3 regions of the Lysinibacillus sp. FSL W7-1291 genome follow, and region 2 is predicted to be linked to each of the others. Evidence: predicted binding sites of a transcription regulator. Region 2 holds the regulator's gene; each other region holds the start of a gene.
What was found. Region 2 encodes LexA, which represses DNA repair genes until DNA is damaged. Its sites were predicted from a motif close to CGAACATATGTTCG; they were not measured.
Positions count from the first base shown of each region.

Region 1 (7,417 bases), 2.0 Mb from region 2:
ATAATGGTAATGTGACCTAATAAATTGCCCTCCACTGTATACATCGTGGCAACAGGCCCAGACAACTCCACAACCTTGCCAATATCATGCAAAATAATGCCTGCATATAACAGGTCACGATTAAGTGTTGGATATAAATCAGCAATGGCTTTTCCTAGTTTGAGCATGGACACCATATGATCTAATAAACCAGACGCATAGTCATGATGGTTTTTAGTTGCTGCCGGAAAAACTAAGATGGCATCATAATGTTTTTTAATAGCCGCTCTTGTAATACGTGAGATATTTGGATTTTTAATATCAAAGAAAAATTGTGTCAATTCTTCATACAATTGTTCTTTTGGTGTTGCAGAGGATGGTACTAAATCATCGATCGCAATACCTTCCTCTGGCTTGGCAACACGAATAGATTTGATACGCAATTGATTCTTTCCTCTATAGTCGTGAATCTCTCCACCTACACGTACAATGGCCTCAGCATGATACATTTTTTCATGATCCTCATTTGTATCCCAGAGCTTTGCCTCAATATCTCCACTTTTATCTTGTAGTAATAGCGACATAAATGGCTTTCCAACGGTTGTAACACCTTTTGTCGCTTGTTTTATTAATAAAAATTGATCAACTGCTTCTCCAACTTGGAGCGTCGTAATCCCTTTCATGTTGACGCCACTCCCCTTTCATTTGCTAATGCTCCTATATCGACAATTTGCTCTTTCTGCCAATGTTTGAGCATTGTATCATGACAAGTAAAATATAAAATTTGACGTTCATATCCTACTTCTTTCATTAATTGTACCATTTTGTTTGTACGGTTTCGATCAAAATGGACAAATGGATCGTCCATAATAATTGGAAATGGAGCAGTGCTCACTAGTGTTTTTGCAAGGGCCAGACGTAATGCAATATAGGCTTGTTCTTTGGTAGCCTGAGATAATTCAGCCATTTGATAACGTAATCCTGCTACATCTTGTGCAACAAAATAACCTTCATCATGAATCGAAAGTTTATCGTATCTTCCCCCTGTTAGTAAACGGAAAATCGCATTCACCTCCACAAGGACATGAGGTAATTTTTCTTCACGTAGGCGGAATAATGTTTCGTGAATGGCTGTCGCAACAGCTTTTTTAGTTGCCCATTGCTCAATCAGCTGCTGCAATTCTGCTTTCTCCTGCTCAAACTGTTGTAGCAATTGCCCATACTTTTCATCATTTAATAGCTGATCTTTTTCAATGAGCAAAGCAGCACGTTGCGCAAGACATTGGTCGATCGCTAGCTGCGTTGAATTTTGCTCTTGTTCTAAAGCATGTATGTCCTCGTTAACAGTGTCCTCCACTAGACTCTCTCGCTGTGGAAGATTGAGTGAGGCGAGTTGAGCCTGAACCGTTTGTAACTCTGTCATGATGTTTTTTTGCTGCTCAAATTGCTCATACATTTCATAATAAGCCTGCTCGTTTGGAACTTGTGCTTCATTCAATAGCTCAGCCATTTCAGTTGTATAACGGTCCAGTTTTGATTGCCCACCATCCATTTTTATCTTCAGGCCAGCTAGCTGTTCTTTTGTTTGCTGTACTTGCTGTTGATGTTGTTGTGCTTCAAGGTAGGCTGTCCGTAAATACATATATATTTCCTGTTCATTATAGGCTCCCTCTAAAACCTGTTGAAGCTGTTTATAAATATGCTGCTTTTCTTTTTGAACTTCTTGCATAAGGCTTAGGGTACTATTTTTTTTAGCTGCTAGCTCTTGCACACTCCGAATACGCATAAATAATTCGGGCATTAACGTTCTGGCGATTGTTCCCTGTAATCGATAACGTTTTAAAAAATGCTGGAGTGTGTGAGTGGCTTCTTCAATCTCTATCTCAGCCTGTTGAATTTTATATTCAAGAGAAGCGTATTGCTGCTCCTTCTCCTTTTGCTGTTCATTGACGTGTACCCAACGATCTTCATATCTTTGCTTCTTTAATAGCACCGCTTGTACCGTCATTTCCTCCTGCTCTAACTCTCGAAGAAGGGAACTATGCTCTTTACTAGTAGGCTCATCCGCTTGTTTAACATATCGGATAAATAACAGAGTCAGCAATGATAAAACAGCTCCGATAATGGTCGTAACTATGTTTTTTTCAAATACACCATAAATCAATGACAATAAACCGATTAGCAGTACAAGCCAGCTAAAATAATGAGGTTGCTTTTGTTTACTACGTTGCGATTTGACCGCACGTAATTGCTCAAGCTTACGCTTTTGTTGGGGCCACTGTGCTAAAATATGTTCTTCTTCATTTGTTAATGACTCTTGCATGAGCCGTTGCTTTTGTTTGGCAATTGTCTCTAATTCTAGATGGACTTGCTCTAGTGAGCGTAGATGAAACTTTAGCTCGTCCTCTGCCTCCTCCAATTTACTTAATTGAAGCTGAAATTGTTGTTCCTGCTGGAGTGAAACCGTTTCTTCGAGAAGATTCTCCTGTGCCTCTGTCTCGAGTACGCCTAATAAACGAAACTGTGCTTTCATTTCTTGCTCAAACATAAAGAGATCATCATGTAAATTTTGCTCCTTCACCATCAGCTGATGCCACGTTGCCTCTTTTTGCATAAGACGAGCCATTTCATTGACCGTATGCTCATCCGCTATGGTAAGTACTTGATTTTGTAATGTTTGATATTGCTCCTTTAATTGCATTAGCTGCTGACTTTCGTGTAATAGACGATCCTTTAATTGCTCATAGCGTCTTATACCTTCTGGCGGAAACTGTACATGTTGATAATTGACCAGTGTCTGCTGTAAAATCTGTTGCTGTTTGAGGAGAGGAAGTGCCTGCTTTTGAATCGTTAACTGCTGCCATTGTTGTTGCAGCAGTTTTTTCGTACTATAAAGCTTTTCTAGATTATGCTCAAGTAGTTGTAATTGCTTTAATTTGTCCTCAAATGTTAGAATCTTTCCCTGCTCCTGTTTAATCGTACGCTCAAGCTGCTTTAATTGCTCAACCTTTTGATTAATTACGGGTACTTTACCTGTTTTTTTAAACAGCTCATTTGCCTCTTTCTCCATCTTCTTTTCAAGAGCTGATAAATGTTGAACCCCCGTTGTGCCAGAAGCTAGTAGCAAATGGGTTAGCTCCTCCTCTGACATTTTTTCAATGCCCTGTAGCTCGTGCAATGAAAATGAAAAAATGGATTCAAAGGACGTTCTAGAATACCCATATAAAAGCTTAGTTAATAGTTCCTCGTGTCCCATTGTCCCATCCTCTAGATAAACAGAAACATCGCCCGCTGCCTTTCCTTTCACACGTTCAATAGTGCACTGGCCATAAATAGGATGCACGAGTGTGAGCTGACCACCATATTTCGTCGAAACTTTTGGTTCATATTTGCGCTGTGCCTGCTGCCGTATAGGGAAACCAAAGAGCATTTGTAGTATAAACTGCTGAATCGTCGTCTTTCCTGCTTCATTTAATCCATAAAAAATAGTGACACCCTCATTTAAGGAAATGGTGATGTTTTCATGCTTACCAAAGCCATATATTTGGATTTTTTGTATAGTCAGCATGTGATCACGCCCTTTGAATTTCTTCTGCCAATAATGCCTGTGCATTTTGCGTTAAGTTTTCAATATCCTTGTCACTTAGTGGCTCTATCAGCCTTGCACCACCAGCATATTGGTATAAATCTTTTAGAATATCTTTCCATTCATTACTGTCCCACTGCTCCATTAAGCTGACAACGGATTGAGTTGCTGCTGTCTGCTCATAAAGACTTGCTGTCTTCTGCAATACCAACTTTTGTACCCAACACATCGGCTCAATGCCTTCCTCCGTCTCTCGCACAGTATCTAACCATGCATCTACAGTTGCGTGTGCAAATAAAGCTTCCGTTTGTTCATCAATGTTTTGCAGGTGAAGCTCAACTACTGATGCCCCGTACTTCGTCCTATTCGTTGTGATCGCTTCCGAACATCTTTTTAGTAATTCATTGGCATGTACAACATTCGTACAATCCACTTCTATCGTGTTATAAACGACAGTAGATGTAGGGATAAAATCTAGCTCATTCGATGTTTGGGATAACGTCACGTCATAAAAGCCTTTCAGTCCTTGTTCTTTACGATGTCGACTTTGAATATTGCCTGGATAAACAATGGGAGGGTTTTGATGTAAAAGCTGTCGTTTATGAATATGTCCCAAAGCCCAATAATGATAGTTCTTTTCTATCAACTGCTGCTTAGTGAAAGGGGCGTAAACATCATGGGTCGTGTTGCCTGCCTCACTGCCGTGTAGCATACCAATATGAATGGCATGCTGATCCTGTGCAATTGGATAACTTTCAATAACTGATTCCTTTAAATGGCGTTCATGATAGCTGAAACCATATATATTTACTTGCTGGCCTCGGATTTTTAATTGAACCACGGTCGTTTCCGCTGGTAGTTCATAGACATTGCTTGGCAAAGCAAAGCGTGTCCAAGTGCCATTTAAATGATCGTGGTTACCATAGCTCACAATTACAGGGATGTTGTGTTGGAAGAGCTTTTCCATTGCATCCTGAAATCTTCGTTGTGCTTGCAAGCTACGATTTTCACCATCATAAATATCTCCAACAATTAATATAAAATCAGGTTTCTCTTGAATTGCTTTATGGATCATTTTATCGAATGCTTCAAAAGTACTCGACCTAATGTTCTTTAAAATGTGCTCAGGTAATCCAAATAAACCTTTAAATGGACTATCTAAATGTAAATCTGCCAAATGAAAAAAACGAATTGCTGTCATCCAATCACCTCAAATAGTAGATAATTATCGCCTCTGTACCGTAATATGTTCACTAAACAAAACCGAATATTTGTTCTATTTTATCATAGTTCACGTTTTATGAAAAATGGTATTACATAAAAAACAGCATTGCCTTACTTTTTCCACAATTTTCGTAATTTATCAAAAAATTCACTAGTTTTACCGTGAAGTTTATAAATCTTCTATGTATAATAGAAATATATTTAAGTAAAAGGGTGGGGTTTGTATGGAGAATTATCGTTTTACAGCTTTTGAAAAAACAGGGGAAACATTATTTGATGAAACTTGGACATTTGAAAATGATGAGGCTGCTAAACTAAACGGACAACAACAAATTGAGGAAAAAGGTGTTGCCGACAAAACTCATCGTCTTGTAAACGCTTCGGGTAAATTAATTTTATTCCATGTTTAGTGGCTAAAAGGCACGTAGTCAATGTTGCTACGCGCCTTTTATGATTGTTATTTTCCTACAAAGACAGGCATTCTTTTCTCTACAAATGCATGAATGCCTTCTAGATGATCTGTTGTTTTACGCATAGCGGATTGCCCCTCTGCTTCTAAAGCTAGGATATTTTCTAGCTGAGGCAAATTTTGAGCATGTAGAATTTTTTTCGTTGTAATCATGGAAGAAATAGGTGACGCAAGCATTTTACCAACAAGCTGATCTGCCATGGCAAATACAGTACCCTCTGGTGCAATAAAGTCAATAAGCCCTTCATCTAATGCTTCTTTTGCTGTTAATACCTTCCCCTCCCAAATCATCTGTTTCGCTTTAACAGTCCCCACACGTTCCTTCATGAAGAAATGACCACCTCCATCTGGGATTAGTCCTATTCCAATGAAATTCATAGCTAGCTTACTATTTTCACAAGCCACAACTATATCTGCCCCAAGTGTTAGACTAAACCCTAGACCTGCCGATGCACCATGAACAGCCGCAATCACAATCATTGGTAACTGATAATACGCTTTCACAATACGTGAAAGATAGACCATTGCCTCATCAATATTTAATGGTTTATTTTCATCTAACATAGCCTTGATATCGCCACCCGCAGAAAAGACTTTTCCTTCTCCACGAATAACAAGCACCTGTATATTTTGTTCCTGTTGGAGAGTCTCAAAGCATTCTGCGAGTTCTCGCATCATAACATCATCCATAGCATTCATCGCCTGCGGACGATTCAATGTTAACGTTGCACGACGTTCTAATTTTTCTAAAGTAATCGTTGAAAATTCCATCTCTATTACCCCCAAATATGAATAGTCATTCACTATGTACTATTCGTGTTTTTTTAGAAAACTCCTTCTACTCTAAGCAAAATTGCTCTTGTTATGCTATATTAAAGGACGAATATTGAGTTAAAGGTGGTAACGTATTTTGATACAGAAGGACTATCGTGTATTACTTTATTATAAATATATTACAATTGAAGACCCTGTAGCATTTGCAGAAGAACATTTAGCATTATGTAAAGAAATTGGACTTCTTGGACGTATTTTAGTAGGCTCTGAAGGCATTAATGGCACCGTTTCTGGTACCGTTGAGCAAACAGATGCTTATAGGAATCATATGAAGGCAGATGCTCGTTTTAGTGATATTATGTGGAAAATCGATGAGGTGGAAGGACATACCTTTAAGAAAATGCATGTACGTCCTCGTCAGGAAATTGTCCATTTAGGTTTGGAGCATGATATTAATCCTTTGGAAATCACAGGCGATTATTTATCGCCTAAAGAATTTATGGAACAAATGCAAGAAGAGAACACTGTGATTATCGACGCCCGAAATGACTATGAATATGATATTGGTCATTTCAAAGGTGCTGTACGACCTGATATTGAAACCTTCCGTGACCTTCCAGCTTGGATGGAAGCACATAAAGAAGATTTTTCAGATAAAAAGATTTTAACTTACTGCACAGGTGGTATTCGCTGTGAAAAATTCTCTGGTTGGCTAAAACGTGAAGGCTATGGTAAAAGTGTTGGTCAATTACACGGTGGTATTGCAACCTATGCAAAAGATCCTGAAGTAAAGGGCCAGCTATGGGATGGTCAGATGTTTGTTTTTGACCGTCGTCGAAGTGTACCGATTAATCAGGTTGAGCATGTCATCGTTGGGAAGGATTACTTCACAGGTGAACCTTCTGAACGTTATACAAACTGTGCAAACCCTGAATGTCATAAATTAATGTTATGTGAGGAAAAACACGAAGCATTTTATATGCGTAGCTGTTCAGATGATTGCCGCCGTGCAGAACGCAATTTCTTTGTCGAAGAGAATGGTTGGACGAAGGAGCAGGTTGAGGAGCAAATTGCTAAGATTGCAGAGATTCAAAACGCAAATCGTTAATACTTGGTGAGATAGGGTTTAGCCGTGTGCGTAAATGGTCTAAACCTTAAAATAGTAAGCCATCTACTAGCCCATCCAAAAAGAGCATCGTCCTGATGAACGATGCTCTTTTTCTTATTATTCCTGCGCTAAATAGCGCCCAACCTGCCGTCCACTAAATAAACAGCCTCCGACAAATGTCCCTTCTAAAGCACGATAGCCATGAACACCCCCGCCACCGAAGCCACTTACTTCACCAGCAGCAAATAAACCTGGTATAGGTTGACCATCCATACCC
Region 1 is NZ_CP151994.1:3,765,012-3,772,428, forward strand. Features, by position in the region: gene yhaM (3'-5' exoribonuclease YhaM) at 1-662, opposite strand, end outside; gene NST76_RS18265 (AAA family ATPase) at 659-3,547, opposite strand; gene NST76_RS18270 (DNA repair exonuclease) at 3,552-4,766, opposite strand; gene NST76_RS18275 (YhzD family protein) at 5,014-5,199, shown strand; gene NST76_RS18280 (enoyl-CoA hydratase) at 5,247-6,029, opposite strand; gene NST76_RS18285 (rhodanese-related sulfurtransferase) at 6,169-7,140, shown strand; gene NST76_RS18290 (FAD-binding dehydrogenase) at 7,258-7,417, opposite strand, start outside.
Region 1: a site for LexA is predicted at 4,830-4,843, ahead of NST76_RS18270 (DNA repair exonuclease). Genes of this name have one in related genera too.

Region 2 (7,417 bases):
ATACTGAATAGGAAAAGGAGGTCTTTTCACATGTTTAAGAGAAAGAGAAAGTCGCATGTATCGATTGAACTGAAGGATTATGTGCTACGTGCGATTGTGGCGAAAGGACCTGAGCCTAGTCAATGGCATGGCTATGAATATCCTTTACCAGCTGATATTGTTGAAAATGGAGCAATCATAGATGAGGTGGCTCTTTTTGAAATTATTAAAGAACAGGTTGTGAAGTGGACAGGAAAAAAACAGGCTGTTCGTATGTTTGTGCCTGATACAACTGTTTTATTAAAAAGTTTCGAGCATCCTAAAGATGTTAAACCTCAGGAATTACGAGGATATGCTGAAATGGAGTTGGGCCATTCTATTCATTTACCTTTTCAGGACCCGTTAATTGATGTTTATGATCCCGATGCGGAGGACGGTAAAGCGATATTATTTGCAGCACCTTCAGAGGAAATTACGAAAATAGTAGGAATGCTGTTAGATGTCTCCTTGGACCCTGAAGCTGCCGATATTCGTGCCTTATGCAATATACGTTTGTTAGAACATATGTCAATGTTAGTGCCTAATAAAACATATTTAATTGCTGATTGGTCTATCAATGAACTTTCCATTAGTATCTTTTCAAACGGACAGGTTGAGTTTTTGCGTTATCAATCGATTGAAACAGATATGGCACAATGGCAGGGCAAAAAAGTCGATGAATTTAGCTACCAATTTCTCTACAATGGTGAAACCGAAGATTACCAGATGGTCGTCATGGATCAGGTTTTAGAAATTGATCGGATGATGAATTTCTTTAAGTTTTCTTTACATAAAGGGGAAAAAACAGTAGATGAAATCATAATACTTGGTGATAACCCGTTACTCAAATCAATAGGAACCTTATTATCTTCTAATTTAGAGACACCTTTGATGATTGTTGATGGAGCAAAAATTGAAAAGTTCTTTCCTTATTTTAAAAAAGAATTTTCAACATTGCTAGGCTTAGCTTTGAAGGAGGTTCATTAATGGTTCCAGATATAAACCTCTTACCACAGCTTGAAAAACGGTCTACTTCACCAAAGCTTTTTTATAGCTTGATAATTGTCATAGTGGGTCTAATAGTAGCTTATTTACTATTTATATTTTTTACAGCTAAAAGTGATTTGTCACGTTTATCTGCTGAGGAAAAGACATTAACGACACAGCTTGAACAATTACAGCAAGAGTTAGATGTAAGACAAAGTGTTGATCAGGGATCATTGGAGGAATCTGTTGCCTATATTCAAGGTGTTTCTTATCCTGTAACCCCATTAATTGATGAAACGAAAACTTTACTACCAACTCAAACGTACTTGCGTAGCTACGTTTTTGGGGAAAATACAGTTACTATTGAAGTGGATTTTGAAACGATGACCGATATATCGAAATATGTAGAGCGACTTTTAATGAGTAGTTTTTTTACAGACGCACAAATTAATACAGTGTCAAACTTTGATATAGAGCTTGGCGAACAGAAGGAATTAACGCCTGAACAAAAATTTAAAGAAGTACCACGTTATTCAGTGTCCATTACGGCGACAATCGACTTTATGTATTTAGCTGGAGGACGACGCTCATGAATAAATTAACGAGTAGTAAAAATTCATCTATTATCTTGTTATTGACTTTAATCGTTTCTATTTTATTTGCGCTTTATTATTATTTATTATTACCAAGATTAAATGAAGTAGAAGCAAAAGAGAGTCATGTATCACAGATACAGCAAGAGATTTCTAGTGTAAAAGAACAATTAGCTCAATTAGACAAGGAGCAGGGTCAGCCGACTATCAATGTTTTAGCGTTAAGACAGAAGCTACCTACAACAAGAGCTGTTGAAAAGATCATACTAGATTTAGCTGAGATTGAGGAAGTGACAGGAACACGCATAAAGTCATTAACAGTTCAAAATGATGATGCGGCTGTTTCGCAATCAGATGTATCGCAAGACCTTAATCTGTTGGAGCAAGCTGAAGAAGAGGTTAATGGTGAGCAGGATAACAAGATTACGAGTTCACCGATTTCATCTATTTCAAAGGATTCCTTACCATCGAATTTAAAGTTGATTACTTTTATATTAGAGGTTGGGGCGCTTGATTTTAATTCTCTAGAGAGCTTTTTACAGGAAATTGAACAATTACAGCGTGTGATGAAAACGGATACTATCGAATTCAAATTGCCTGGAGAGCAGGATCAATTAGAAAAAGATACGGATCTTACTTTACAAGCTACCGTCCAGGTGACGACGTTCTATTACGAAGGAGAGTAATAATTGCATTGATAGGCGTTCCATACTGCATCTGTATGGGCGCCTATTAGTTTAGGAGGACAGAAAATTGGAAATGGCTTATACAATCTTTCTATTTTTATTTGGGCTTGTCTTTGGCTCTTTTTATAATGTGGTAGGCTTACGTGTGCCACAGAAGGAGTCGATTGTACAACCTCCTTCACATTGTACTAAATGTCAAAGGCAACTGACGGCGCTTGATTTAGTGCCAGTTTTATCTTATGTGTTTTTTGGGGGGAAATGTCGGAGCTGTGGTAATAAAATAGCTTGGATTTATCCAGTAATGGAATTATTAACAGGATTATTGTTTGCCTTTGCATATTGGCAGCTTGGTTGGAGCATAGAGTTTATAGTAGCCCTATTTTTTATTTCATTATTAGTCATCATTGTTGTTTCTGATATAGCCTATATGCTGATTCCGAATAAGGTGCTTTTATTCTTTTTACCCTTCCTTATTATTGGACGAGTATTGTCGCCATTAACACCCTGGTGGGACTGTGCTGTAGGTGCAGTCGTTGGTTTCGGCATATTATATAGTATTGCTGTGATATCAAACGGGGGCATGGGTGGAGGCGATATTAAATTATTCTTTTTAATTGGACTTGTTCTTGGTACAATGCATACACTGTTAACATTATTTATAGCTGCAGTTATCGGCATGATTGTCGGGCTTGTCGTGTTAACGAAGAACAAGCAGGGGAGAAAAACACCTATTCCTTTTGGACCTTCTATTGCATTAGCCGCTATCATTGTCTATTTTTATGGGGATTCATTAATCGATTGGTATTTAGGTTTTTGGTAATTGTTCAATCTTCAAGCATATGGAGGGAAGCAAGTGAAACCGATTATTGGCATTACAGCCTTTGTGGAAGATGATTTATCCTCTCGATTAAATGCTGCTTACAGTAAAAGTATCATTGATGCAGGTGGGATTCCGCTTATTATTCCACTTGGCGTAGAGGAGGATGCCACACAAATTCTATCCCTTACAGATGGTTTATTGTTATCTGGAGGCTATGACGTGCATCCATTTCTGTATGGGGCAGAGCCTGCACCAAAACTAGGGAAAATTCATCCAGCAAGAGATACGGTAGAGTTAGCATTAATTGAAGCGGCATTCACACGAAAGATGCCTATTTTGGGTATTTGCCGAGGCATTCAAATACTAAATGTAGCACTAGGTGGTACTTTATTTCAGGATATTGATAGTGACCATTTTAGTACTAAGCTGCTCAAGCATGTACAGCAATCTGCTCGAGCTGTAGCTACTCATTATGTACAAATTATGGAGGAGAATTTATTAGCGACCATTTTACAACAAGAGAAAATAGCGGTAAATTCATTTCATCATCAGGCAGTTAATGTATTAGCAGAGAAATTAAAAGTAGCAGCAAAATCGAGTGATGGCATTATCGAAGCAGTTGTTCATGAAGAGTTGCCATTTTGCTTGGCTGTTCAGTGGCATCCCGAGGAACTAGCTATAGCAGGAGATGAGCCTGCACAAAAATTATTTTCAGCCTTTGTTGAAGCTAGCTTAAAATTCAAAAAGGAAGCGTAGCAGGGGGACTGTACAAAGAATCCAACCATATATGGATTCTTTTTTTGCGTAAAAAAGAGGATACATGCTCTTAGAAGGAACACATAATCCTCAAAACCTACTTTAAATGATTAATGTACACGACGATATAGTCCTACAACTTGTCCTAAAATAGAAACTTGATCGACGATAATAGGCTCCATAGATGAGTTTTCAGGCTGTAAACGGAAATGATTTTTTTCCTTGAAGAAACGTTTGACCGTTGCTTCATCCTCTGCTGTCATGGCTACAACAATATCTCCGTTATTAGCTGTTGCCTTTTGCTTCACAATAACTAAATCGCCGTCTAAAATTCCTGCTTCAATCATAGATTCCCCCATAATCTCTAGCATGAATAACTGATCCTCGCTTGTGCCATACGTATCTGGTAATGGGAAATATTCTTCAATGTTTTCAATAGCAGTAATTGGGGAACCAGCAGTTACCTTCCCCACAAGTGGTACATGAATGACTTGCTGCTTTTGAATAGACTCTTCAGGCTCTAAAATTTCAATTGCACGTGGCTTTGTTGGATCTCGACGAATAAAGCCCTTTTGTTCTAATCGAGCTAAATGACCATGAACAGTTGAACTTGAAGCAAGTCCGACTGCTTCCCCGATTTCACGTACTGATGGTGGATATCCCTTAGCTCGTACCTCTTCTTTAATAAAAGCCAAAATGTCCTCTTGTCTTTTCGAAACTTTTTTCATGAGTGCTCACCTCTTTTTTCTAATATCATTCTTCTTATTTGATAGTATAACAGAATGCGAACATGTATGCAAACATAGGTTCGAAAAGTGTTTGACAAAAACGTTTGTTCGCTTTATTATGAGAACATACATTCCGAACAAACATTCTAGAAAAGGGGTTGTAACTATGACATGGTTAAAGAAAAATACACATATCTCCATTTTATTAGGAGCTTGTCTATTATTTGCAGGATACCTTTACATCACTGATCCAGGAGATGTTAATTACGCAGAAATTCAAATTGAACATGGGGATAGCTTGTGGTCGTTAGCAGAGCAATACCGTGGTAAGATGAGTACAGATGATTGGATTAAGCTGGTCAAAACAGAAAATGAATTAGCAGATATTAAAATTGTGGCAGGAAAGTCTCTAGTTATTCCTGTATTGGGTGATCAAGCCAATCCCATCCATACTATCGAAATTGCGAGAACTGAACAATGATGAATAAACAAATGTCGGCTGTTGTCTATTGCCGTGTAAGTACTGAAAAAGAAACACAAAGCTCCTCATTAGAGCGCCAACAGGAAGAGTTGCTGCGCTACGCTAGAGAGCAAGGCTATGAGGTAAAGGGTGTATTTAAGGATAAGCATAGCGGCTATGATGTGGAACGCGATGGCTTGCTTGAAATGCTTGATTTCATTAAAGAAAAGGGAATTAATGCCCTTTTTGTACAAGATGAAACACGATTAGGACGTGGGAACGCAAGGATGGCTGTGTTGCATTTATTGCAAAAATCAGCAACAGATGTTTTTTCCATGCGCGATGCAGGACCCGTTCAACTAAATGAAATGGACACGATGCTGCTTGAGATTTTAGCAATCGTGGAGGAGTATCAACGAAGAATCCATAATGCTAAAATACGTCGAGGCATGCGACGCGCTGTAGAAAATGGCTATCGTCCTGAAAATAATTTATCGAACCGAGGGAATCCCTATGGGCAGGAGCGAAAGGATCTACCTGTAGATGAAATTGTCAAGCTACGCAAACGTGGATTTACCTTTGAGGAAATTTCGATCACGCTTCGAGGGTTGGGCTTTGAAGTAAGTAAAGCGACTGTTCATCGTCGCTTCCAAGAACATCAAGAAAGATTAGCAGGCAAATAATATCGCCTGCTAATCTTTTTTATTCACAGTAAAAAATGCTATTGATAGGAAGCCAAACTGTCGATGATGATGTTAGTAGGTAGTTGAAAAGGATACTCTTTATTTATTCGATCATAAAACATTATGCCATTTAAATGATCGATTTCATGTTGGACAACGATCGCCCCATAGCCCTGAAACGGCAGGATGAATTCTTGACCATCAATGTCATATGCTCTGACCTTAATACGCTCGTATCTTGGCACAAAACCATGGACAGGTCGATTAACCGACAGGCAGCCTTCTCCATCAGGTAAATAAATCATATTGAGGGAATGACTTATGATTTTGGGATTGATAAACACCATTTCATTATGATCAAATAGTACAGCAAACATTCGTTTGTCTACACCTATTTGATTTGCAGACAACCCAGTTCCAGGGCGAAGCTTATATTTTTTTGCTAGCGTTGGATCTTGGCTGTTTTTGAGATATTGCAGCATAGCTAATAAAGTATTTCGATCCTCTTGGTTTAAGGGTGTCGTCACTTCTTCGGTTTGTTTTCGTAATAATACCGAGTCTTCTTTCACAAAATCTTTCATGGTAATGATCGAATCAGGAAGAAATTTAGTCATACATAAACACCTCATCAATACGGCTATTGAGGACTTTAGCCATCTTCAAAGCTAATGGCTCGTACTTATCATTTTCAATACAATTAATTGTCTGTCTAACAACACCGCATTCTTTCGTAAGTATAGCTTTGGTTATCCCTAATTTGTTTCTCAACATTTTGATCATACTCCTCAGGTTTATCCCTCCGTTTTGTCTGAAGTGTTAGCCATTTATTTTATACTCTTTTTACTGAATGACCAAATGTTGTTACTATGTAACACGGTCATTTTATAGAGTTCTATGCCATTCTTCTTGCAAGATTGCGTAATAGTATTCATCCCACCAATTGTCACCATGCGGTATACATTTTTTAAAAAATCCTTCACGCCGCATACCGATCTTTTCCATCACTCGGTAAGAAGCTATATTTTCGGGTTGGCATGTTGCTATTATTCTATGAAGCTTCAATTTGGAAAATCCATAATCTAATAGGGCTTGAGCAGCTTCTGATGCATAGCCATGTTGCTGATAAGCAGGATTCAATACCCATCCAATTTCATAGGTATGTTCGCCAAAGCATCGATGAAAAACTAAATGACCAATAACTTCTGGTTGATCGCGTAAAGTAATGGCAAAATGCTTAGCTTGATCCGCGCTATTTTCTGTTATAAATTTTTGGACTTGTTCTTCAGTTAAAACTCCTTCAGGCATATAATGCATCACCGTTTCATCAGACATATAGCTATAAACAGCCTGCCAATCTTGGGCTTCAAATTTTCGGATAAGTAATCGCTGTGTTGTGATGTTCATTTAATTTCCTCCAATAAATATAAATTTTTTCCTTTTATTATTAGTTATACACGACTAACATCTGGAAGTCATGTAAATTATGGCTAAGAAGTGTTATTAAGGGTTGGTATAACTGCATTTTAAGGGAAAGCATGCTATACTTTGCATACTGAAGTCATTAAGCTAGGTATTGAAAGGTGTGTAACAATGTTATCAAAGGAAAAAATTAACCGAATTAATGAACTTTCTGCTAAGGCCAAAAGTGGTCAATTAACAGAAGCAGAGGCTAAGGAGCGAACAGCA
Region 2 is NZ_CP151994.1:1,219,984-1,227,400, forward strand. Features, by position in the region: gene pilM (pilus assembly protein PilM) at 31-1,005, shown strand; gene NST76_RS05680 (PilN domain-containing protein) at 1,005-1,598, shown strand; gene NST76_RS05685 (hypothetical protein) at 1,595-2,284, shown strand; gene NST76_RS05690 (A24 family peptidase) at 2,352-3,104, shown strand; gene NST76_RS05695 (gamma-glutamyl-gamma-aminobutyrate hydrolase family protein) at 3,138-3,860, shown strand; gene lexA (transcriptional repressor LexA) at 3,971-4,588, opposite strand; gene NST76_RS05705 (LysM peptidoglycan-binding domain-containing protein) at 4,755-5,069, shown strand; gene NST76_RS05710 (recombinase family protein) at 5,066-5,731, shown strand; gene def (peptide deformylase) at 5,770-6,345, opposite strand; gene NST76_RS05720 (GNAT family protein) at 6,614-7,135, opposite strand; gene NST76_RS05725 (DUF896 domain-containing protein) at 7,322-7,417, shown strand, end outside.

Region 3 (7,417 bases), 1.9 Mb from region 2:
CATTGAACATATGATACGTAGAGAGGAAGGGAGGAAAAAATTGCGTATTCATATTGTTCAAAAGGGAGACACCTTGTGGAAGATTGCGAAAGAGTACGGCATTTCGTTTGAAGATTTGAAGCGGCTCAATGTCCATCTTGCCAACCCAGATTATATTGTTCCAGGTATGGAAATTATATTGCCTGAAAAAATAAACAAAGAGCCGCATAGAGAATCACATAAAGAAATGCCGAAAAAGGAAACACAAGTGCATAAGGAGGCACCGAAGGAAAGTCCTAAAAAAGAGGTACAGCGACCGATGCCACCACCGCCGCCTATTGTACCGCCACCACCAGCTCCTATGCCAATGCCAGAACCACAAATGATTCCGATTCCAATACCGATGCCAATGCCTATGCAAATGCCACAACAACCGATGTGGGTACCGCAGCCTGTGGAAATGAATTGGCACCAACAATTGGTGATGCCACAAATGGAGCAAAATGTTACAACACCACCTGTACAAATACAGCCACCACCACCGCCAGCACCTACACCACCACCTGTAGCTCAACCGAAGCCAATGCCACAACCAGCGCCACAGCCACCGATGCATATCATGCCACAAATGCCTGCTGTCCCACATTGCTCAAGTTGTCATCAACCGATCTATCATCAAATGTGGTGGCCGATGATGCCAATGCAACCTCAGGTCGAGCATTATACGATGCCACAACAGCCAATGTCTTGTGACATGCCAGATCATAAAGTAGGTGGGATGGAAGACTTTTTAGAGTCTACATCACCATTCTTCCATACACAGGATCAGCAAATGAAGCCACAAATGGATATGAATATGGGTCAATCTTGTGGCTGTGGTACACAGCCAATGATGATGCCTGATATGAACATGGGTCAATCCTGTGGCTGTCATCAACAACCAATGATGATGCCTACATGGCAAATGGATCCTTGTCATTGTCCGCCACCACCATGTCCGACACATTGTCCACCGCCGTGCCCACCAGCAGGGGGACAATGGATGTCACCGCACTATTTCCCAGGCGGGATGACGCCTTATCGATGGTGAAAAAGCGTATATTGTAGAAGAGTTAAAGTCAAACATTTGGAAATATAAGTATGAATCGAATCATTATTTTGTCAAACGAGCGAAGCAAGTGGAAATTGCAGAGAAGGTGAGAGCAATTCATCGCCAGTTAGGACGCATGGAGCCTTCTCTAATCTTACCATTGGTCCAGAGTGATGATGAGCAGTTAATTGTGCAAGTATGGCAAGAAGGAAGCCATGGTGCTAACTTTGCATATAAAAAAGATCGTGAAGAATCTCTTAAATTATTAATAGCTTTACATGATACACATAAAAAAATAGCTTGGCAGCGAATGCCAGGCTTGCATACCTACTCGCAGCTTTTAAAATGGCAAATGCGTCATATGCGTTTTAAAAGTAGAAGAAATGAGTTTCGAGCTTTTTTAACAAAAGAAGAAATCGATCAAATTGTGCATTATAGTGATAAATCTTTACAACTGATTGCATTAGAGGATGCGCCTGAAAAAGAAATCACACTATTACATGGGGATGTGGTTCATCATAATTTTTTATGGTGCTCTGATGGCCAATTACGTTTAATTGATTTTGATTTAGCACATCTTGGCGAAGCAGATGATGAATATATTTTATGGTTGCATCGTGTATTACCTGCTGTTGATTATGATCTTGGGAAAATTTTTGCCGAATTACCTGAGCTGAAACGACTGGATAAAAGAAAGCTCCATCGTTTGAAATATCCGAATGAGCTATTACGAGAATGGCTTTTTGCAGTGGATTTACCACTAGAGCAACAGCTAGTATTTTTAGATTATTTAGTGCCATTCACAAAACGAGCCCTCACCTATTGGCCAAAACTGTGGTACGATATTGATAGATTTGTTAAAAAATGACCGTCATTTGGCGGTCATTTTTGTTTGGCAACAGCGCTTTTGCCACTACTTTTTGTCGAGCATTCGTTCGCTATATGCTATAATCGAAGACGATGATTGTGAGGGATTATAGATGTATGATTATTTAAAAGGACAAGTAACTCGTATTACACCTGAGTTTATAGTATTAGAACAACAAGGTATTGGCTGGCAACTTCATACGCCCAATCCGTTTGCATTCCGCACATCAGCCCTGGAGCAACAGATATATGTTCATTTGCATGTACGAGAGGATGCACAAGTTTTATATGGTTTCCCTAATCTAGATCAACGTGAGCTATTTCGAAAGCTAATATTAGTATCTGGCATAGGGCCAAAGGGGGCTCTAGCGATTTTAGCTACTGGGAATCCGCAACAGGTTATTAGTGCCATTGAGCGGGAGGACGAAGCGTTTTTAGTGAAGTTCCCTGGGGTTGGGAAAAAAACGGCACGTCAAATGATTCTTGATTTGAAGGGCAAGCTAGGCTCGTTATTAGATACATTGGAGCTTCCTAGTGCAGAACATGAGCTACCATTGTTTGGTGTGAATCCTTATAAGCATGAGCTAGAAGAAGCTATACTGGCGTTAATGGCACTTGGTTATTCTGAAAAAGAGCTCGAAAAAATTCGTCCACAGCTTGAGGACAACGACAAGCTGGAAACGACAGATGCCTTTATGAAACAAGCGTTGCAACTATTGCTAAAAATAAAATAAGGAAAGGAGGGAAGGTGCATGTCTGAACGTATGATGGCAAGTGAGGCAGGTAGCTATGATGAGCAGTTTGAATTATCTTTACGCCCTCAAAAATTAACGCAGTATATTGGGCAACATAAAGTGAAGGAAAACTTACAAATATTCATTGAAGCGGCAAAGCTTCGCCAAGAAAGTTTAGACCATGTGCTGTTATATGGACCTCCGGGACTTGGTAAAACGACATTAGCTGCTGTTATTGCGAATGAGATGAATGTCAATGTACGCATGACGAGTGGCCCTGCAATTGAGCGCCCAGGGGATTTAGCAGCTATTTTAAGTTCACTTGAGCCTGGGGACGTTTTATTTATAGATGAAATTCATCGACTCTCCCGTGCCATTGAAGAAGTGCTATATCCAGCAATGGAGGACTTCTGTTTAGATATTGTGGTGGGGAAAGGTCCAGAAGCACGTTCTGTACGCCTTGATTTACCTCCCTTTACCCTTGTAGGTGCTACAACAAGAGCTGGCGCCTTATCAGCCCCTTTAAGGGATCGCTTTGGTGTGTTACTACGCTTAGAATATTATGATGATCGTTCACTTGCTGAAATTGTGGTGCGAAGTGCTCATTTATTTGAGGTGAAAATTGAGCAAGTAGCGGCAATGGAAATGGCGAGACGCTCACGCGGAACACCTCGAATTGCGAATCGTCTATTAAAACGAGTACGAGATTATGCACAAGTGCTTGGAGATGGTATGATAACGGAGGGTCTTGCACAGCAAGCGCTAGAGCTGTTACAAGTTGATCCTAGAGGGCTTGATCATATCGACCATAAACTTGTAACGAACATGATTGAGCGCTTCCAAGGCGGTCCAGTGGGCTTAGATACGCTTGCGGCATCGATTGGTGAGGAACGGGTTACGATAGAGGATGTATATGAACCTTATTTGATGCAAATTGGCCTTATTCAACGTACACCACGGGGAAGAGTTGCCACACATTTAGCCTATGAACATTTTGGATATGAGTATCCACAACAAACATAAAGAAGGAAGTTTTTTCATGCGTGTAGAAGATTTTGATTTTGAATTACCGGAGGAGCTTATTGCTCAAACGCCATTAATTGATCGTACTGCGAGCCGCTTAATGGTTGTTACACCTGGCGCTACTAAAGTAGAGCACCACCATTTTGCTCACGTTTTAGATGAGCTACATGCTGGAGATTGTCTCGTATTAAATGATACAAGAGTCTTACCTGCTCGCTTAATGGGTGTGAAAGAGGAAACAGGTGCACATATAGAAGTATTGTTATTAAAGCAATTAGCTGGTACAGATGAGTGGGAAACACTTGTAAAACCAGCTAAGCGTGTAAAAGTAGGAACTGTTATCACATTTGGTGAAGGTTTATTAACAGCTACTTGTACAGGAGAGCTTGAACATGGCGGACGTACATTTGACTTTCATTATGATGGCATCTTTTATGAAATATTAGAGCAACTTGGTGAAATGCCGTTGCCTCCATATATTCGTGAAAAACTTGAGGACAAGGATCGTTACCAAACGGTTTATGCCAAAGAACGTGGCTCAGCTGCAGCACCAACAGCGGGACTGCATTTCACGGAGCAATTATTAGAGCAGGTAAAAGCGAAAGGTGTAGAAGTGGTCTTTATCACGCTACATGTGGGTCTCGGCACTTTCCGTCCTGTTAGTGTGGATTCGATTGAAAACCATGAAATGCACGCTGAATTCTATAGTGTGACCGAACAAGCGGCAGATACGATTAATCGTGTTAAGCAAAACGGCGGCAAGGTCATAGCTGTTGGGACAACCTCTACACGTACATTGGAGACAATTGGCTCTAAATATGAGGGGGAAGTGCGAGCAGAACAAGGTTGGACGTCTATTTTCATTTATCCAGGCTACAACTTTACGGTGGTGGATGGGTTAATTACAAACTTCCATTTACCGAAATCAACACTTGTCATGCTTGTTAGTACGCTAGCTACTCGAGAAACTATTTTAAGTGCCTATCAGCAAGCAGTGGAGGAAAAATATCGCTTCTTTAGTTTTGGAGATGCGATGTTTATACGTCCGAAAAAATAATAGTGGATACAATCGAAGTACTGTTTTTACTTCAGATAAGAGAGGATTTTTAGTTTATGACACAACCAGCAATTCGATATGAATTACTTCATACTTGTAAACAAACAGGAGCACGTCTTGGCATCGTCCATACACCACATGGCTCCTTTGAAACACCAGCATTCATGCCAGTGGGCACACAAGCAACTGTTAAAACGATGTCGCCAGAGGAATTAAAAGAAATGAATGCTGGGATCATTTTGTCCAATACGTACCATTTATGGCTTCGTCCAGGCAATGATATTGTCAAGGAAGCAGGCGGACTCCATAAATTTATGAACTGGGATCGTCCTATTTTAACGGATTCAGGTGGTTTCCAAGTGTTCTCCCTAAGTCAATTCCGTAAAATTGAGGAGGAAGGCGTTCATTTCCGTAATCACCTTAATGGAGATAAGCTATTTTTAAGCCCTGAAAAAGCAATGGAAATTCAAAATGATTTAGGGTCTGACATTATGATGGCGTTCGATGAATGTCCACCATTTCCTGCGACACATGATTATATGCTGCAATCAGTTGATCGTACAACACGTTGGGCAAAACGCTGTAAAGAAGCGCATAAGCGTCCAGAGGAGCAAGGTTTGTTTGGGATCATCCAAGGCGGAGAGTATGAGGATTTACGCCGTCGTTCAGCAGAAGCATTAGTGGAATTAGATTTCCCAGGCTACGCAATTGGTGGATTATCTGTTGGTGAACCGAAAGATGTGATGAACCGAGTGTTAGAATTTACGACGCCAATGATGCCTGAAAATAAACCACGTTATTTAATGGGGGTTGGCTCACCAGATTCTTTAATTGATGGAGCAATTCGTGGGATTGATATGTTTGACTGTGTGCTGCCAACACGTATTGCGCGTAATGGTACACTAATGACATCTGAAGGCCGTCTAGTGGTGAAAAATGCTAAGTATGCACGTGATTTTGGTCCAATTGATCCGAATTGTGATTGCTATACATGTAAAAACTATTCTCGTGCTTATGTTCGACACCTTATCCGTACGGAAGAAACGTTTGGTATTCGTTTAACGTCTTATCATAATCTACATTTCCTATTGAAGCTGATGGAACAAGTGCGTGAAGCCATTCGTCAAGACCGCCTTGGTGATTTCCGAGAAGAATTCTTTGAAAAATATGGCTTCAATGGGCCAAATGCTAAGAACTTTTAAGCCATTACGCCTTTCATTTTATGTTACTGAATCGAAATAAAAAAGGTAATGTCAACGGCATAATAAGCAATTTTGTAAGGCGAGGGGTTGATTTCCGTTCCACCAGCGTCCTTTCCAGGGGGCGTCAGATGAGCCGCTTCACTCACTGCGTTCGCTCCAGGGTCTCCTCTATGACGCTAAATCCCCTAGGAGTGACACTGGCTCCACTCCAATCAACCATTCTGCAAAAATGTCTTTTCCTTATCTTTCATACGAGCCGTATTTGTATGATTAGAGAAAGGATAGCCTCTTATTTTCAATGTGGAGAAGTGATGAGTGACAACACCCTTTATAAAGAGTAATGAATACCTTCACTTTATTTGAAGATCTTTGCTAAACAGAAACATTTTTATGGATTGGAGTGGAAGGCTACTTGACTCCGGTGGGATAGCTCGGCGCTCGCCCACAGGAAAGCAAGTAGCCTGCAACGGAAATCCTTTTTCACCTTTCATATAAATTCTATGGATGGTTTTGTTTTTCAACACTATGAAAGGACATTAGGCAGTGCCTAATGTCCTTATACTATGGCAATCGTTTTGTAAAAGCATTCAAATCTTTGTAAAAAGTGAATATTTCTAGCAAAATAATGTCAATCATAGAAAAAATATTAGTAATTGAGAAAATTTTTTGGCTTGTTCATCGCTTTTTATTGGTGGAATAGTCTATACTAAAAAAGTGAGATTTGGAAAGGGGGCAAGATATATTATGGATCAATTATTAGGATTAGCGCCAATATTATTAATGTTCGTTGCAATGTGGTTTATCTTAATCCGTCCAGCTAAAAAAAGACAGCAGGAAACACAAAATATGCAAAGTAGTTTGCAACGTGGAGATAAAGTCATTACAATCGGTGGTCTACATGGTGTCGTAGATGCGATTGAGGACACAGCAGTGACGTTAAAAATCGCTGACAATGTACGAGTGAAATTTGACCGTCAAGCAATTGGGCGAATTGTTAATGACAATCAGTAACAAAAGAGAAAAGGCTTACAATAGGGCATTAGCTATGTTGTAAGTCTTTTTTTACACATGAAGCGAACTCATGGCTAGTTAGCTGTTTTTATTTTATGGATCAATACTTCACCAGAATCTTTGCCGTTTACAGTTATTCTGCTTAACGTAAACAGAGAATCGCCCCTTTTCACATGTTTATTTTGAATAACAAAGGCCATCTTAAAACCAGCTTCTTTTGCTAATTTTATGGTGGATGGTGAATGAATGCCGTAAGGATAGCTAATAGCAATGGGCTCATAGCCAAGTTTTTCTTTTATTATTTTTCGTGAGCGAATAAAATCATTTCTAACTCTTTCTTCGTATGCATGATAACTTTCAAGTTGTCCGTCTACAAAACCTGGTCCATATACCGCACCATTTAGCCTACCGTTTTCTGAAGGTAATTTATAATGCAAATCCCATGTGTGACTCT
Region 3 is NZ_CP151994.1:3,139,101-3,146,517, reverse strand. Features, by position in the region: gene NST76_RS15235 (LysM domain-containing protein) at 41-1,069, shown strand; gene NST76_RS15230 (phosphotransferase) at 1,059-1,937, shown strand; gene ruvA (Holliday junction branch migration protein RuvA) at 2,050-2,670, shown strand; gene ruvB (Holliday junction branch migration DNA helicase RuvB) at 2,689-3,693, shown strand; gene queA (tRNA preQ1(34) S-adenosylmethionine ribosyltransferase-isomerase QueA) at 3,710-4,750, shown strand; gene tgt (tRNA guanosine(34) transglycosylase Tgt) at 4,807-5,952, shown strand; gene yajC (preprotein translocase subunit YajC) at 6,697-6,963, shown strand; gene NST76_RS15200 (polysaccharide deacetylase family protein) at 7,038-7,417, opposite strand, start outside.
Region 3: a site for LexA is predicted at 1,994-2,007, ahead of ruvA (Holliday junction branch migration protein RuvA). Genes of this name have one in related genera too.